DNA from 2 places in the Cellulomonas sp. Marseille-Q8402 genome. Region 1 is predicted to be linked to the other one. Evidence: predicted binding sites of a transcription regulator. Region 1 holds the regulator's gene; the other holds the start of a gene.
What was found. The regulator HspR, encoded in region 1, represses chaperone genes until heat shock. The targets are predictions, from matches to a motif close to AAGTTGAGTCNNNNNGACTCAACTT.
Positions count from the first base shown of each region.

Region 2: clpB (ATP-dependent chaperone ClpB) is a predicted target of HspR. The motif match lies at 5,337-5,361, and genes of this name have one in related genera.

Region 1 is NZ_CBCPLX010000001.1:2,201,450-2,210,492, reverse strand. It holds gene dnaK (molecular chaperone DnaK) at 23-1,885, shown strand; gene ACWPWW_RS10180 (nucleotide exchange factor GrpE) at 1,882-2,514, shown strand; gene ACWPWW_RS10175 (DnaJ C-terminal domain-containing protein) at 2,588-3,595, shown strand; gene ACWPWW_RS10170 (heat shock protein transcriptional repressor HspR) at 3,663-4,121, shown strand; gene ACWPWW_RS10165 (hypothetical protein) at 4,595-5,125, shown strand; gene ACWPWW_RS10160 (hypothetical protein) at 6,754-7,017, shown strand; gene ACWPWW_RS10155 (AAA family ATPase) at 7,114-8,541, opposite strand.
Region 2 is NZ_CBCPLX010000001.1:1,980,924-1,989,966, reverse strand. It holds gene ACWPWW_RS09155 (UDP-glucose dehydrogenase family protein) at 1-1,350, opposite strand, end outside; gene ACWPWW_RS09150 (glycosyl hydrolase) at 1,413-3,134, opposite strand; gene ACWPWW_RS09145 (glycosyltransferase family 2 protein) at 3,127-4,776, opposite strand; gene clpB (ATP-dependent chaperone ClpB) at 5,442-8,048, shown strand; gene ACWPWW_RS09135 (DedA family protein) at 8,090-8,764, shown strand; gene ACWPWW_RS09130 (UdgX family uracil-DNA binding protein) at 8,757-9,043, shown strand, end outside.

The DNA.
Region 1 (9,043 bases):
AGCACGACGAAGGAGCACAGACATGGCACGAGCAGTCGGCATCGACCTGGGCACCACGAACTCCGTGGTCGCCGTCCTCGAGGGCGGGGAGCCCACCGTCATCGCCAACGCGGAGGGCGCGCGCACGACCCCCTCGGTCGTCGCCTTCTCCAAGACCGGCGAGGTCCTCGTCGGTGAGGTCGCCAAGCGCCAGGCGGTCACCAACGTCGACCGGACCATCGCGTCCGTCAAGCGCCACATCGGCACGGACTGGACCACCGAGATCGATGACAAGAAGTACACCGCGCAGGAGATCTCCGCGCGCGTGCTCGGCAAGCTGAAGCGCGACGCCGAGGAGTACCTGGGCGAGCCCGTCACGGACGCGGTCATCACCGTCCCGGCGTACTTCAACGACGCCGAGCGCCAGGCGACCAAGGACGCCGGCCAGATCGCCGGCCTCAACGTCCTGCGCATCGTGAACGAGCCGACCGCGGCCGCCCTGGCCTACGGCCTGGAGCGCGGCAAGGAGGACGAGCTCATCCTCGTCTTCGACCTCGGTGGCGGCACGTTCGACGTCTCCCTGCTCGAGGTGGGCAAGGACGACGACTTCTCGACGATCGAGGTCCGCGCGACCTCCGGCGACAACCGCCTCGGCGGCGACGACTGGGACAACCGGATCGTCGAGTGGCTGGTCGGCCAGGTGAAGAACTCGACCGGCGTCGACCTCGCCAAGGACAAGATCGCGCTGCAGCGGCTGCGCGAGGCGGCGGAGCAGGCCAAGAAGGAGCTGTCGTCCGCGACCAGCACCAACCTCAGCCTGCAGTACCTGTCGATGTCCGAGAACGGCCCGATCCACCTGGACGAGAAGCTCACCCGGGCGCAGTTCCAGCAGATGACGGCCGACCTGCTCGAGCGCACCAAGGCGCCGTTCCACGCGGTCATCCGCGACGCGGGCATCCAGCTGTCGGACATCGACCACGTGGTGCTCGTCGGCGGCTCGACCCGCATGCCGGCCGTCGCCGACCTGGTGCGCGAGCTCACCGGCGGCAAGGAGCCCAACAAGGGCGTCAACCCGGACGAGGTCGTCGCCGTCGGCGCCGCGCTGCAGGCCGGTGTCATCAAGGGTGACCGCAAGGACGTCCTCCTGATCGACGTGACCCCGCTGTCGCTGGGCATCGAGACCAAGGGCGGCGTGATGACCAAGCTCATCGAGCGCAACACCGCGATCCCGACCAAGCGCAGCGAGATCTTCTCGACGGCCGAGGACAACCAGCCGTCGGTGCTGATCCAGGTGTTCCAGGGCGAGCGCGAGTTCGCGCGGGACAACAAGCCGCTGGGCACGTTCGAGCTGACCGGCATCGCGCCGGCCCCGCGCGGCGTCCCGCAGGTCGAGGTCACCTTCGACATCGACGCGAACGGCATCGTGCACGTGTCCGCCAAGGACCGCGGCACGGGCAAGGAGCAGTCGATGACGATCTCCGGCGGTTCCGGCCTGCCGAAGGACGAGATCGACCGCATGGTCAAGGAGGCCGAGGCGCACGCCGCCGAGGACAAGCAGCGTCGTGAGGAGGCGGAGACCCGCAACTCCGCCGAGCAGCTGGTCTACTCCACGGAGAAGCTGCTGACCGACAACGACGACAAGCTGTCCGACGACGTCAAGACCGAGGTCCGCTCCGCCGTCGACGACCTGAAGAAGGCGCTCGAGGGCGACGACCTGGCCGAGGTCACCGCGAAGCAGACGGCCCTGGTCACCGCCAGCCAGAAGATCGGCGAGGCGCTGTACTCGGCCAACCAGCAGGCGCCCGAGGGCGCGGCCGGCGAGCAGCCGGCCGAGGGTGCCTCCGCCCCCCAGGACGACGACGTGGTGGACGCCGAGATCGTCGACGACGAGGGTGACAAGAAGTGAGCGACGACCCGACGCAGGGGACCGGCGGCCCGGACCCGGAGGAGCAGCCTCGCGTGACCGACAAGCGCCGCATCGACCCGGAGACGGGCGAGCTGCGCGAGCCGACGCCCGAGGAGCAGGTGCTGGCCGAGGCCGAGCAGGCGGCGTCCGCCGCTGAGGAGGCCGTCGTGCTGGAGGGCCTCGTCGAGGTGCAGAAGCTGGCGGCCGAGCGGCTCGAGGAGCTGCAGCGGCGCAACGCCGACTACTACAACCTCGAGCAGCAGTACTCGGCGTACGTGAAGCGGTCGAAGGCCGAGGCCCTCGGCGCCCGTGACCAGGGCGTCGCCTCGGTCGCCGAGGCGCTGATCAGCGTCCTCGACGACATCGAGCTGGCCCGCCAGCACGGTGACCTGGTCGGCCCGTTCGCGTCGATCGCCGAGAAGCTCGAGGCGACCCTCGGCCGGTTCGGCATCGAGCGGTACGGCGCGGCCGGCGAGCCGTTCGACCCGCAGGTGCACGAGGCGCTGATGCACGGCCACTCGGCCGACGTGTCCGAGCCGACGGTGCAGCAGGTGCTGCAGCCCGGCTACCGGATGGGCGAGCGCATCGTGCGTGCCGCCCGGGTGGCGGTCGTCGACCCGGAGGCGTGACGAGCAGGATGGGGACCCGGTCGCGGACTGACGCGACCGGGTTCCCTTCGGAAGAAGGACGGAAGGAGGCGTCGTGAGCGGTCAGGACTGGCTGGAGAAGGACTTCTACGCCGTGCTCGGCGTCCTCAAGGACGCCGACGCCGCAGCCATCAAGAAGGCGTACCGCAAGCTGGCCCGCACCATGCACCCGGACCACAACCCGGGCGACGCGGTCGCGGAGGCCAAGTTCAAGGAGGTCGGCGAGGCCTACGCCGTGCTGTCCGACCCCGAGCAGCGGCAGCAGTACGACCAGCTGCGGGCCATGGCCGGCGGGGCGCGGTTCCGCGCCGGCACCGGCGGGCCCGGTGGCGCGGGTGGCGCCAACGGCGGGTTCGAGGACCTGTTCGGCGGCGTGTTCACCGGCGCCGGCGGGGCAGGCAGCCGCGTGCGGTTCCCGCAGGGCGGTGCCGGCTCCACCGGTGGTGGCGGCGGCTTCGAGGACATCCTCGGCGGGCTGTTCGGCGGAGGCGGCTTCGGCCAGACCCGCACCGCCCGCCGGGGCGCGGACCTGTCGGCGGTCACCACGCTGCCGTTCCGGCAGGCCGTCGAGGGCTCGACCGTGCAGCTCGGCGTGGAGGGGCGCACCGTCAAGGCGCGCATCCCCGCCGGCGTGCGGGACGGGCAGAAGATCCGGCTGCGCGGCAAGGGCCGCCCGGGCGAGCACGGCGCACCCGCCGGCGACCTCGAGGTGACCGTCCGCGTGACGCCGCACCCGGTGTTCGCGCTCGACGGCACCAACCTGCGCCTGACGCTGCCGGTCGCGTTCGACGAGGCCGCGCTGGGCGCCGAGGTCACCGTGCCGACGCTGGACGGCAGCACCGTCCGGCTGAAGGTCCCCGCGGGAACGCCGTCGGGGCGCACCCTGCGGGTCAAGGGCCGCGGCGTCCCGGGACCGGACGGCGCCGGTGACCTGCTGGTCACGGTGCAGGTGGTCGTCCCGCAGCGGCTCAGCGCCGCCGCCAAGGAGGCCGTGCAGGCGTTCGGCATCGCGACGTCCGGTGAGGACCCGCGCGCCGACCTGCTCGCCCGAGCCAAGGAGTGATCGAGCCGGCCGGCGGGACGGGGTGCACCCGTCCCGCCGCGCCGCGACCCGACGGGAGGTGGTCGTGATGGCGTCCGACGACGCCCAGCTCTACGTGATCTCGGTCGCCGCCGAGCTCGCGGGCATGCACCCGCAGACCCTGCGGCAGTACGACCGGCTCGGCCTCGTGCAGCCCGGCCGCACCCGCGGGCGTGGCCGCCGCTACTCCCTGCGCGACATCGCCACGCTGCGCGAGGTGCAGCGGCTCTCCCAGGAGGAGGGCGTCAACCTGGCCGGCATCAAGCGCATCCTCGAGCTCGAGTCCGAGGTCGAGCGCCTCAGCCGCCAGGTCGAGTACCTGCGCGCCCTGGCCCAGCCCGGCAGCCGGGTGTTCACCGCCCACCCGTCGGGCGACGTGGTCGCGATGGGCCCGCTGGGCCGCGGCCAGCGGCGGCGCACCGGCGCGCCCGCGGAGACGCCGGGCGAGGACCCCCGCGCCGTCGGCGCCCGCGGCGCGATCGTGCTCTGGCGACCCGGCGGCCGCTGAGCTGCGTCCGCCGCGTGGGCGCGCCTGTCCGACCCGCTGAGCTGGGTCCGCCGCGCGCGCTCGCCCACCCGACCCGCTGAGCGGGTGCGCCCGCGGGACGCGCAGCCATCGCCCGCGGATTCTCGCTCCGCCCACCGATATCCCGGTAGGGGTCGCGAGAATGCGTGGGCGGTGCGGGCCGGGCCGGGTCGACCGTCGCGTGAGGTGACCACTCAGGTCGTCGCGGGTCGCCACTCACCGACGGGGCGCTGACCCGCAGGATCCCCCTGTCCGGACCCGTGCTGCACTCAGAGCCGGGTGTCGACCGCGACTGCGTGGAGCTCGGTGCTCGACGCTGGCTGACGCAGACGGCGGTCGCACCGACGGCGTCGTCGGCGTCCCCGTCCCGGCTCTCCCTCCCGCGAGGAGCCGGACCACCGTGCCCGGAGGTGCTCGTGCCCGAAGTCCGACCGCGACGGACCCGGTTCCGTCCTGTGACCGCCGCCCTCCTCCTGATCGCGGCCGTGACCGGCCTCGCCGGGTGCACGGACGACTCGCCGCCCACGGCCGCCGCCACCGGGACGCCCTCGGCGACGGCCGTCGCCGAGGGCGTCCCGACGCTCGTCACCCCTGCCGAGCTCGTGACGTTCGCCGGCTCCCGCGGGCTCGTCTACTGGGCCGGGGAGGTCGCCGACCACAGCATCGAGGTCACGGCGGGCAGCGCCGCCACGTACGTGCGTTACCTCCCGGCGGGCGCCGCCGCCGGCACCGACGAGCCCGCGCTCACGGTCGCGACCTACCCCGACGTCGACGGCTACGCCAGCCTGCAGGCGCTCGACGGCGCGGGCACGACCGTCGCGGCCTCGGGGGCGCTGATCTTCGCGCCGGAGTCGGCGCCGTCGAGCGTGTACTTCGCGTTCCCCGGCTCGACGTTCCAGGTCGAGGTCTACTCCCCGGCCGAGGGCCATGCCCTCGAGCTGACGAACGGCGGGTCCGTCCGCCCCGTCGTGCCGCAGGAGCAGTGATGCGGCGCGCGCTGCCGGTCGTCGCACCCCTCGTGCTGGGCGGCCTGCTGCTGTCCGCACCTGGCGCAGGGGCGGCCGGGCCGGTCTCTCCGTGGCCCGACCCGGCGCGGCCCGCAGCGGTCGCCGGACCGGCAGGCCTCGGGGCGGGGACCGGCGCGAGGACGACCACGGAGCCGCAGGCGGGAGAGCCCGGGGCGACGGGGTCGCGGGGCGTTCTCGGCCCCGGCGGGCCGACCGGCGCCGCCGGTCCCGTGGGGCCGCAGGGCGAGACCGGCGAGGCTGGTGCAGCGGGCGAGGCCGGTGCGCAGGGCGAGGCGGGCGCACCCGGCGACGACGGCGCCGCGGGTCCCGCGGGTCCCTCCGGACCGCGGGGGGAGGCAGGTGCACAGGGCGAGGCCGGGCCTGCCGGCCCGGCGGGCCCGCAGGGGGAGACGGGTCCCCAGGGCCAGGAGGGTGAGACCGGGGCCACGGGCCCGACCGGCGAGACCGGGGCCCAGGGTGAGACCGGCGCTCTCGGCCCTGCCGGACCCGAGGGACCGGCAGGACCCGTGGGGCCGCAGGGCGAGGCGGGTGCCACCGGAGCGCAGGGCGAGCAGGGCGAGGTCGGTGCCGCCGGGCCGCAGGGCGAGGTCGGTCCGTCCGGACCGGCCGGTCCTGCGGGCCCCGTCGGCGCACAGGGCGAGGCAGGTCCGGAGGGCGCGCCGGGTCCGGGAGGCCCGGCCGGCCCCGTCGGTCCGCAGGGTGCGACCGGAGCGGCCGGTCCCGAGGGCCAGGCCGGTCCCGCAGGGCCCCAGGGCATGACGGGTGCGACCGGGGCCGACGGTGCGGACGGGACCGCAGGCCCGACCGGGGAGACCGGGGCCCAGGGCGAGACCGGCTCCGCCGGTCCCGCTGGACCCGAGGGTCCGGCAGGACCCGTGGGGCCGCGGGGCGAGACCGGCGCCGCTGGACCGCAGGGCGAGCGGGGCGAGGCCGGGCCGAGCGGGCCCGAGGGCACGGCCGGCCCGCAGGGCGCGACGGGAGCCGCCGGACCGCAGGGGGACCAGGGCGAGACCGGTGCGACCGGGGCCCCGGGGGAGACCGGTCCGTCCGGTCCTGCGGGGCCCGTCGGAGCGCAGGGCGAGGCAGGCCCGGAGGGCGAGGCCGGCCCCGAGGGTCCGCAGGGTCCGGGAGGTCCGACGGGCCCCGCAGGTCCGCAGGGCGCGACCGGCGAGCCGGGCGCGACCGGCCCCCAGGGCGAGCCCGGCGACCCGGGCGAGGCCGGTCCCCCAGGTCCGCAGGGCGCGACCGGCGCGACCGGACCCCGCGGCGAGACCGGCGAGCAGGGCCCGCAGGGGGACACGGGTGCGGTGGGCCCGCGGGGCGACACGGGCCCCGTCGGTCCCTCGGGCCCGGTGGGCCCGCAAGGAGAGCCGGGTGCACCGGGTGCACCGGGCGAGTCGGGCCAGGTGGGTCCCGCCGGCCCGCAGGGTGAGCCCGGTCCCGCCGGCCCGCAGGGTGAGCCCGGACCTGCCGGCCCGCAGGGTGAGCCCGGTCCCGCCGGCCCGCAGGGTGAGACCGGACCTGCCGGCCCGCAGGGTGAGACCGGACCTGCCGGCCCCCAGGGCGCGCAGGGCCCGGCGGGCGTCGTGTCGACCCAGGTGGTGCGGTCCACCGGGTCGGTCGTGCCCGGCCCGGGCGCCCGGGCCACCGCGACGGCCACGTGCCCGGCCGGGACCCTGGCGCTGGGTGGTGGCGCGGAGGTCACCGCGCAGGCGCTGCAGCAGGTGGCGGTCACGCAGTCGATGCCCGTGGGCAGTCCCGCGACGCAGTGGACGGTCCAGGCGCAGCAGAACTCGGCCGGCAACGGTGCGTGGACCGTCACGGCCCACGTGATCTGCACGGTCCCGTGACGGGCTGACGGCCGCGCCGCCAGCGGATTCTGGCTCGCCCAGCCGCGTTCCCAGGGGACTGTGCGAGAAATCGCTGGCGACGCGGCGCGAACGTGCTCAGGCCGGGCCCGTGTCCTCCGGCGCGCCGGCGCCGAGGAGCGAGCGGGTGATGCGCTGGCCGTCGGCCATCAGCTCCTCGACCGCGGCGGCGAGGGCGGCGTCGTCGACGTCCCGCCCGTCCTCCGCGGCGAGCAGCACGGCGCGCCGGATCACCTCCTTGACGAACGACGCCGTGACCCCGGCGGTCCGGTCCGCGGCCGCGGCGAGCGCCGCCGGGCTCAGACCCAGCCCGTCGGCGTAGAGCCGGAACAGCCGCAGCCGCGCGGCGTCGTCCGGCAGCGGGATCTCGACGGCGAGGTCCACCCGGCCCGGTCGCTGGGCCAGCGCCCGCTCGAGCAGGTCCGCCCGGTTGGTGGTGAGCAGGAACGCGACGTCGGCGTCGCCGCCGAGCCCGTCCATCGCGTCGAGCACCTCGAACAGCAGCGGCTGCGGGCCCTGCTGGAACGACCGGTCCTCGGAGATCAGGTCGCAGTCCTCCAGCACGACGACTGCCGGCTGCAGCGCGTGCGCGGTCTCGGTCGCCAGCCGCACCAGGCCGAGCGTCTGGCCGGCGAGCACGATCGCCGTCGTCCCGGGATCCGCGCCGAGCAGGTGCCGCACCGTGTGGGTCTTGCCGGTCCCGGGCGGGCCGTAGAGCAGGACGCCGCGCTTGAGGTGCTGCCCCGCGGCGCGCAGCCGGTCGCGGTGCCGCGCCACCCCGAGCACCTGGCGCTCCACGCGGTCCAGCGTGCCCTCGGGCAGCACGACGTCCTCCGCCGGCACGGCCACCCGCGGCAGGAACGTGATGCCGCCCGCGGACGGGCCGTACGGCGAGGGCGTGAAGCTGACCACCTGCCCGCGCAGCACCGAGTGCGTGATCATCGCCTCCCGGATCACCGTCAGCAGGTCTGCCGCGGCCTCCTCGTCCGCCGACAGCGCCTCGAGCTTGGCCTCCTGGCCGAACTGCGGCGCCGCGGACCGCTGCAGCAGCGCGACAGGCGCCCCGGCGTGCCGCAGCAGGTGCACGCCGAACGCCACCACCCGCCGGTCGGTGTCCGGCCCGACGGGGGTGCGGACGTAGTCGACCGCGCCGACCGGGAACATGCGGTGCGCCGCGGAGTGCTCGACGAGCTCGGAGAACGACGAGTGGCGGCGCTGCTCGCCCCCGCCGACGCCGACCAGGCGGCCGCCGCCCGCCCGGGCGACCACCACCTCGACCGCGACGTCCGCGTCCACGGCGCGGAAGGACCCGACCTCCTCCGTCAGCACCGCGAGGCCTCGCGCGTCCCGGCCGAGGTGCTCGGCGAGGACGTCGGCGAGCGTCGGCCCGTCGGCCTCGCGGGGGCGCGCGCTGCGCTCGTTGACGCGCTCGACGAGGCTGGTCATCGCGTCCAGGAACGCCTCGGTGCGGAGGTCGGTCGTCGCGTCGTCGCTCTCGGTAACCATGGCCCCGACGCTAACCAGCGCGACCGCCTCGCGGGCGTGTTCCGGCCGCCGGACCGCGCCGTACCTGCTCCGATCCCCGACGCCGAGATGGCACTCCGCGCCTGTGATCGACGTCCGCCACGCAGGGAGGAGCTGTCATCTCGGCGACGGGCCGGGCGCAGCCGGCAGGGCGCCGACGTGCGCGGGCGAGTGTGCGGCGACACGCCGACGCGGACCGACACGCCGAGACTTCCCCGGGCCGTGCGCTGGGACCTGCGTCACCCCCGCCGAGCGGGTGAAACGTCATCCACATGTGCACCCGCATGTGGGTGGATCTGGGGACGCCTGTGGACGAAGCCGCAGGCCTGCAGGGCCGTCCCCACGCGGGGTGTGTGTCAGTGGTCGCCCGTAACCTGTGGATGAAGTCGGACAAAGGCCAGTCGTGCACAGCCTGTGGAGAACGACACGGGTGTAACACCAGTCCTAGTGGTCCCTTGCCGGACCGACCCCTAGGTGTAGTGTT
Region 2 (9,043 bases), 220 kb from region 1:
CTTGCCGCGCGCGTCGACCACCCGGGCGGTGGCGGCCAGCGGCGCCAGCTTGTCGGCGTCGGCGTTCGCGAACTCGTCCCACTCGGTGAGCACGAGCACGACGTCGGTGCCCTCGACGGCCTCCTCGATGGAGGTCGCGTACGACAGCGTCGGGAAGGACCGGCGCGCGGTGTCGCCGGCCTCGGGGTCGAAGACCGTGACCTGGGCGCCGCGCAGGTGCAGCGCGGCCGCCACGTTCAGGGCCGGCGAGTCGCGGACGTCGTCGGTGTCGGGCTTGAACGCCGCACCGAGGACGCCGATCCGGCGGTTGAGCACCGAGCCGCCGCAGGCCTCGACCGCCATGTCCAGCACGCGCTCGCGCTGGCCCATGTTGATCTCGTCGACCTGCTGCAGCAGCGCGGACGCGCGGTAGGCACCGAGCTCGTTGGCGCGGTGCATGAGGGCGCGGATGTCCTTCGGGAGGCAGCCGCCGCCGAAGCCGAGCCCGGCGTTGAGGAACTGGCGGCCGATGCGCACGTCGTGCCCGAGGGCGTCGGCGAGCACGGTGACGTCGGCGCCGGCGGCCTCGCAGACCGTGGAGATCGCGTTGATGAACGAGATCTTGGTGGCGAGGAACGCGTTGGCGCTGACCTTGACCAGCTCGGCGGTCGGCAGGTCGGTCACGACGACCGGGGTGCCCTCGGCGATCGGGCCGGCGTAGACCTCGCGGAGCGTGGCCTCGGCGCGGTCGCTGGTGCCCCCGATGACGATGCGGTCCGGGTGCAGGGTGTCCTCGACGGCCTTGCCCTCGCGCAGGAACTCCGGGTTCCAGACCAGCTCCGCCGACGTGCCGGCGGGCAGCTCGGGCGCGATCAGCTCGCGGAGCCGGGCCGCGGTGCCGACCGGGACGGTGGACTTGCCGACGATCAGCCCGTCCTTGGTGAGGTTGCGGGCGATGGTGGTCGCCGCGGACTCGACGTACGCCAGGTTGGCGGCGTGGCTGGTCTTCATCTGCGGGGTGCCCACGCAGATGAAGTGCACGTCGCCCCAGGCGGCGGCCGACGCGAGGTCGGTGGTGAACTTCAGGCGGCCGGTGGCCAGGTGCTTCTCGAGCAGCGGGTCGAGCCCGGGCTCGTAGAACGGCACCTTGCCGGCGGCGAGCGCGTCGACCTTGCTCTGGTCGATGTCGGCGCCGAGGACCTCGAAGCCGAGCTCGGCCATGGCGACCGCGTGCGTGGCGCCGAGGTAGCCGGTGCCGTAGACGCTGATCTTGAGCGAGCCGGTGCCCTCGGTCTCCGGGTCGAGGGCCGGGCCGGTGGCGGCCAGGTCGTCGGCGGAGAGGGCGGCGGCGGAGAGGGACGCGTCGTTCATGGGAGTGCTCCTCACGGTGGGGCGCGGGCTGCGGGGGGTGCGGGTCCGGCGGTGCTGCGGGGTCACGGGGTCACCGCCGGGGTCGGGGTCGGCGTGGCGCTGGGCGCCGCGCTCGGGGTGGCGCTGGGCGCGGGCGACGGCGTCGCCGTGGGCTCAGCGGTCGGTGCGGGCGCGGGCGCCGTGGTGGGGGCCGGCTCCGGCGCGGGCTCGGCAGCGGGCGCGGCGAGCGTCGCGGCGGCCGCGGTGCCGAGCACCGACCCGCCGAACCGGCGGGCCGGGTCGGCGATCCCGGCGCGGAACGCCTCGAGGCTGTTGGCCCGCGAGTCGACCCGCCAGTCGTTGGTCGCCAGCTTGCCGTCGACGTAGGTGGTCACCGCGAGGTTGAACCAGGCGAACCCGATCACGTCGTCGTTGGCCCCGGGGTCGAAGCCCTGGAAGAAGGACTGCACCCAGGCCGGCTTGGTGCCGCCGATCTCGGAGGCTCCGACCTCGGCCAGCAGGATCTTCTTGTCCGTGATCGCCCGGAGCTGGTCGAGCGTCCGGCCGTAGGTGTAGTCGAACGTCGAGTTGTTGTCCGTCTTGTACGGCGGGCGCTGGTAGCCGGACACGCCGACCCAGTCGACGTAGCCGTCCCCGGGGTAGAGGTTCGCGAGGAACTCCTGGCTCTGGAACGCGGCCGGCAGGTTGTTGATGATGTTCGGCGCCCAGACCCAGATGACGTACTGGTTGGCGCCGTTCGCCTCGAAGATGTCGTGGACGTGCTGCCACATCTTCACGTAGTCGCCGACGTTGTTGCCGTTGATCGGCTGGCCCGAGGAGGTCTGCTCGGCCCAGGGGTACCAGGTCGAGTTCATCTCGTGGTCCAGGCGGATCGCGAGCGGCAGGCCGGTGGCGGCGATGTCCTGCGCGTACGTGGTGAGGTAGGCGTCGAAGTCGCCCGCGAGGATGCGCGGCAGGCTGTAGGCCGGCTCGTCCACGACGTCGTTCTTCGAGGCGATCGGGCGCGACTCCCAGGTGAGCATCGGCATCAGGTCGCGCTCCCAGGCGCGGGTGACGGCGTTCGCGCGGAACTCCTCGTCCCAGCCGCCGAAGTACCCGACCATGTTCTGCGACTGGCCCACGTCGTTCGCGGCAGCGTCGAACGTGGCCCAGTTGAACGGCGCCTGCTCGGTGTACATGCCGAAGTAGCGGGTGGCCGGGTCGAGCAGCTCGGCCTTGCTCGGCGCCGTCGGCTTGGTCGGCGTCGCCGGGGCGGCGCCCGGGTTGCTGACGACCGGGGTACCCGGGTTGTTCGGGGCGTCGCCCTTGCTGGAGCCGGCGTTCTTGCTGCCCGACCCGGAGCCGGTCGTCGACTTCGAGCCGGAGCGCGAGCTGCTGCCCGACGTGGAGCTGCCCGAGGACTTCTCCTCGGCGTCGGCGGCAGCCTCGGCCGCGGCCTGCGCCTCGCGCTCGGCCTGGGCGGCGGCGCCGTCCGCCTCGCCCTTCTTGCGTGCGGCCTGCTCGTCGGCCAGGACGTCCCGGAGGGCGTCGGCCTGGGAGCGGCTGGTCTGCAGCTGCCCCTCGAGCTCGGCGTTGCGCCGCTGGAGCGCGAGCTCCTGGGCGGTGGGCTCGTCGGCCGCGGCTCCCACGATCGAGGACACGGCCGGGGTGTTCCACACCACGAGGGTGATGGCCAGCAGGGCCACGGCGATGGTCGCGGTCGCGATGCGCGCACGCATGGTCATCCGGCCCATCGTCGGCGCCCACCAGGCCTTGCCGGTGTGCGGGTTCGGTGCGTCAGACATAGAGGAGTGCCTCCAGGGCGAACAGGATCACGGCGATCACGTAGGGGATCGCGGCGAGCGGGTTGAGCCGCTTCCGGGTGGGGGCGGGGGCAGCCGTGCGGGCCTGCCGGCGCGAGCTCTCGGGGAGGGTGGCGAGGGCGGCCTGCCGGTCCGGCGCGGCCAGGTCGGGCGCGGCCAGGACGGCCGCGGGGGCCGGGGCGTTCTGCGGCGCGTCGCCGGCCGCGAGGGCGGCGGGGGAGACGTGCGCGTGCACCGGGGTGCCCGGGTCCGTCGCGTGGTCGCGCTGCGTCGGGAACCCGCCGTGGGCGTCGCGGTCGACGACGTCCACCGGGGCGGTCCCGGTCATGAGGCCCAGCTCGGCCTCGAGGGTCCCCGACTCGTCCTGGCCCGGGTCGCCACCGGCGTAGGCGCCGGCGCGGGTGCCCCAGCCGGAGGCGTGCGCCATCCGGAGGAAGCCCAGCAGGCGGACCGGCATCAGGAAGAAGGTCGACACGATGATGAAGACCGGGAGCCGGAAGAAGTCGCTCGGGACCTCCTGCAGGTGCCGGATCTGGCGGATCGCCATCGACAGCACCGAGGACACGACCATCAGGCCGATGACCCAGAACCAGCCGGCCTGCGCGCCGTACGTCTCCAGCATCGCCTCGTAGAGGTTGACGCCGGTGTGCGTGACCGAGCGGTAGATCCAGCCGGCGATCGTGCCGAAGAGCAGGAACGGCAGCAGGATGTCGGTCAGGAAGAAGATCGACAGGATCGGGGCGTGCCCGAGCATCCAGGGCAGCATCCGCAGGGTGTTGTACTGGCTGCCGCGCGCCCAGCGGAGCTGCTGCTTGAAGAGCTTCTTCACCTGCAGCGGCGCGTCCGTGTAGACCAGGCTCGTGTGCTGGTAGACGGTGCGGTAGCCCTGCTTCAGCGTGAGGTTCGTCAGGGTGCGGTCGTCGGAGACCTCGAGGAACACGCCCATGAACCGCTGGGTCATGAAGTCGTGCATGACCTCCATGAGGATGTGCCGGCGGAACGCGATGGTGCGGCCCGGGAGGCAGCCGACCTGACCGAGCACCGACTGCGCCGGCATCGAGTAGAGCGAGCGCGAGTTCTCGAGCCAGTCGGCCCAGCGGGTGATCCAGGAGCGCTCCGGCTCGAGGATGCGCTGGCGCGTGGTCACGCCGCCGACGTTGGAGTCCTTGAACGGCTTGACCAGCTCGGACAGGGTGCCCGGGGTCCAGACGGTGTCGGAGTCGAGCAGCACGGTGATGTCGTACTTCGACAGCTCGGTGCCGATCTTGACCGCGTTCCGCTTGCCCGGGATCGGGGTGTGCACCCAGCGGACCAGCGGAGCGAACTCGTCGCAGACCGCCTCGAGGTCGGGGTTGCGCTTGCCGTTGATGACGACGATGACCTCGTCGGGGTGCTGCTCGGTGACGCGGGTCAGCACGTCGCGGAACAGGTCGAGCGGCTCGTCCACGACGGGGACGATCACGCTGGTGGACTCGTGGTGCTCGGCCGTCCACGGGCGGTACCGCCGGGACAGGCCCACCTTGAGGAGCCAGAGGGCCCACACGAGGCCGGAGAAGATCGTGAACAGGTACAGCTCGGCGTGGTCGTCGAGCATGTGCCGGATCTGCAGGATGAAGATGAACATCGCTCACCTCGGCGCTGGGACTGGAGGGGGAGCCAGCGGCGACGGTGACGCGGCGGAGGACTTGAGAGGGAGAGCGCCTCCCCGGGAAGACCGGCGGTGGAAGCGCTGTCCGCTATGACTCGACTGACGGCGGACGATGACGGGGTGTCACCCGTTCGAGCGGGCGGCGATGGTCGTGACGGTCGATGCTGTGGGCCGGATGTGTGGCCGACCGGAGTGGTCCAAGAGTGTTGGGCCGAGTCCGCGCGGCGCAACTCCGATCGGGTGAATCGGACACCTTTTGTGAGATGTGCCACACGTTGTCTGTCCGGTTTGACCGTAAATGCGCAGATCACAGCCGTGCAAGTCGGACATGCCGGGAGGTTTCCGGCCCGGGGTCGAGCTGCTGGTCAGATGCGAGATCGCGCATGTCGTGCATGTATCCGGCGCGGGTCGCCGACGTGAACATGGTCACAACGTGTCGTGACAGATGTCAGGGTCATGACGATCTGTGACTCGTCGTGTGACACGCCGCACCGCTCCCGCCCGCTCTCCGTGCGCCCGGCGGCGGTCGACGCGGAGACTTGAGCGGAATAGGCTCAACTTCGTCCGGGTTGTACCGCACGGACCGGTGGGGCACCCGCCGGACGACACGGACACGGACCACGCACCGCACGGAGGGGATGTTGGACGCGAAGCTCACCACCAAGTCGCAGGAGGCCATCGGCGACGCCATCCAGCAGGCGTCGGCCGCCGGCAACCCGCAGCTGGACCCGGCCCACCTGCTGAACGCGCTGCTCGCCCAGGAGGGCGGTGTCGCGAACGGCCTGCTCGACGCGGTCGGCGCCGACCGCGGGGCGCTCGGCCGCGCGGTGCGCGCCGTGCTGGTCAACCTGCCCACCGCGAGCGGCTCGTCGGTCGCGCAGCCCACCGCCTCCCGCGCGACGTCGTCGGCGATCGAGGCGGCCTCGGCCGAGGCGCGGACGCTCGGCGACGACTACGTCTCCACCGAGCACCTGCTGCTGGGCCTGGCCGCCGGGCAGAGCGGCGTCGCCGACGCGCTGCGCGCGCAGGGCGCGTCCCGGGACGCGCTCGCCGCCGCGCTGCCGTCCGTCCGCGGCTCGGCCCGCGTGACCAGCCCCAACCCCGAGGGCACGTACAAGGCGCTCGAGCAGTACGGCGTCGACCTGACCCAGCGCGCGCGCGACGGCCGGCTCGACCCGGTGATCGGCCGCGACGCCGAGATCCGCCGGGTGATCCAGGTGCTGTCCCGCCGCACCAAGAACAACCCCGTGCTGATCGGCGAGCCGGGCGTCGGCAAGACCGCGGTCGTCGAGGGCCTCGCGCAGCGGATCGTCGCCGGCGACGTGCCGGAGTCCCTGCGCGGCAAGCGCCTGGTCTCCCTGGACCTCGCGGCGATGGTCGCAGGCGCGAAGTACCGCGGCGAGTTCGAGGAGCGCCTGAAGGCCGTCCTGGAGGAGATCACCTCGTCCGAGGGCGAGGTCGTCACCTTCATCGACGAGCTGCACACCGTGGTCGGGGCAGGCGCCGGCGGCGAGGGTGCCATGGACGCGGGCAACATGCTCAAGCCGATGCTCGCCCGCGGCGAGCTCCGGCTGGTCGGCGCGACCACGCTCGACGAGTACCGCGAGCGGATCGAGAAGGACCCCGCGCTGGAGCGCCGGTTCCAGCAGGTCTTCGTCGGCGAGCCGTCCGTCGAGGACACCGTCGCGATCCTGCGCGGGCTGAAGGAGCGGTACGAGGCGCACCACAAGGTGACCATCGCCGACGCCGCGCTCGTCGCCGCCGCCGCGCTGTCCGACCGGTACATCACCGGCCGCCAGCTGCCCGACAAGGCCATCGACCTGGTCGACGAGGCCGCGTCCCGGCTGCGCATGGAGCTCGACTCCTCGCCGGTCGAGATCGACGAGCTGCAGCGTGCCGTCACCCGGCTGGAGATGGAGGAGGTCGTGCTGTCCGAGGCGGACGACGTGGCCTCCCGCGAGCGGCTCGAGAAGCTGCGCGCCGACCTGGCCGACCGCCGCGAGGAGCTCGCGGGGCTCACCGCGCGCTGGGAGAAGGAGAAGGCGGGGCACAACCTGGTCGGCGACCTCAAGGCGCGCCTGGACGAGCTGCGGTCGACCGCGGACCGGCTGCTCCGCGAGGGCGACCTGTCCGGTGCCGCGCGCATCCAGTACGGCGAGATCCCGGCCGTCGAGCAGGAGATCGCCGCCGCCGAGGAGCGCGAGCGCGCGTCCGCCGGCGCGGCGCCCTCGGGCGAGGCGCCGATGATCGCCGACAAGGTCGGCCCGGACGAGATCGCCGAGGTCGTCGCGATGTGGACCGGCATCCCCGCCGGCCGGCTGCTGGAGGGGGAGACCGCCAAGCTGCTGCGGATGGAGCAGGTGCTCGGCGAGCGCCTGATCGGGCAGAGCGCCGCCGTCGCGGCCGTGTCCGACGCCGTCCGCCGCTCCCGCGCGGGCATCGCCGACCCCGACCGGCCCACGGGCTCGTTCCTGTTCCTCGGCCCGACCGGTGTCGGCAAGACGGAGCTGGCCAAGGCGCTCGCGGACTTCCTGTTCGACGACGAGCGCGCCATGGTCCGGATCGACATGTCCGAGTACGCCGAGCGGCACTCCGTGGCGCGCCTGATCGGGGCGCCCCCGGGCTACGTCGGCTACGAGGAGGGCGGCCAGCTCACCGAGGCCGTGCGGCGGCGCCCGTACTCCGTGCTGCTGCTCGACGAGGTCGAGAAGGCGCACCCCGAGGTGTTCGACATCCTGCTGCAGGTGCTCGACGACGGCCGGCTCACCGACGGCCAGGGCCGCACGGTCGACTTCCGGAACGTCATCCTCGTGCTGACGTCGAACCTCGGCTCGCAGTTCCTGGTCGACCCGCTGCTCGACCCCGCCGGGCGCCGGGAGGCCGTCATGGGCGCCGTCCGCGAGGCGTTCAAGCCGGAGTTCCTCAACCGGCTCGACGACATCGTGCTGTTCGACGCCCTGTCGCTGGAGGAGATCACCCGGATCGTCGACCTGCAGGTCGCGGCGCTCGCCGCCCGGCTGCGGGACCGGCGCCTGGTGCTCGAGGTCGACCCGGCCGCACGTGAGTGGCTGGCCATCGAGGGGTTCGACCCCGCCTACGGCGCCCGGCCCCTGCGTCGCCTCGTGCAGCGCGAGATCGGCGACCGGCTCGCCCGGCTGCTGCTCGCCGGCGAGGTGCACGACGGGGACACCGTCCGCGTGACCCGGTCCGCCGACGAGGCCGGCGGGCTGGAGCTGACCCGGGGCTGACCGCGGGCCGGCCGGGCGGGGGCGTGCGAGCATCGGGATCGATGAACGTACCTCTCGCCCCGGCCGCCCTCGCCGCCGGGCAGTCCGGCACCGCGGAGCTCACCGGCCTCGCGGGCTGGGTCGTCGGCGTCATCGACGCGCTGGGCCCGGTCGGTGTCGGGATCGTCGTCGCGCTGGAGAACCTGTTCCCCCCGATCCCCTCCGAGGTCGTGCTGCCCGTCGCCGGGTACGTGGCGAGCCAGGGGGAGATGAGCCTGGTGTGGGCGATCGTCGCGGCGACCGCCGGCGCGGTGCTCGGCGCCTGGCTGCTCTACGGGCTCGGTGCCTGGCTCGGCCGCGTGCGCCTGCGCCGGTGGCTCGAGCGGATCCCCCTCATGGAGGTCGAGGACCTCGACCGCGCCGAGGCCTGGTTCGACCGGCACGGCGGCACGGCCGTGCTGATCGGGCGGTGCGTGCCGGTCGTCCGCTCGCTCGTGTCGGTCCCCGCCGGGCTCGAGCGCATGCCGCAGACGACCTTCCTGCTCTACACCGCGGTCGGCAGCCTGGTGTGGAACAGCCTGCTCATCGTCGGCGGCTACGTCCTCGGCTCCCAGTGGCAGGACATCGGCCACTACTCGGACTACATCAACTACGCCGTGTACGCGGCGATCGTCCTCGTCGTGGTCCGCTTCGTCTGGACCCGCCTGCGCCGCCGGAGGCTCGCGGGCCGTGCCTGAGCGTCGCGCGACGCCGGACCGCCCGGGCGCCCAGGAGTGGGTGCCGCCGGACGCCGACGTCGACGCGCTCGCCGCGGCGGCACCGGGCTGCCGCGGCTGCGAGCTGTGGGCACCGGCCACGCAGGTGGTGTTCTCGGCCGGTCCACCCCGCGCCAGCCTCGTCCTGGTGGGCGAGCAGCCCGGCGACCGCGAGGACCGCGAGGGCGAGCCGTTCGTCGGGCCTGCCGGCCGGGTGCTGCACGACGCCCTCGCCGACGCCGGCATCGACCCGGGCGAGGT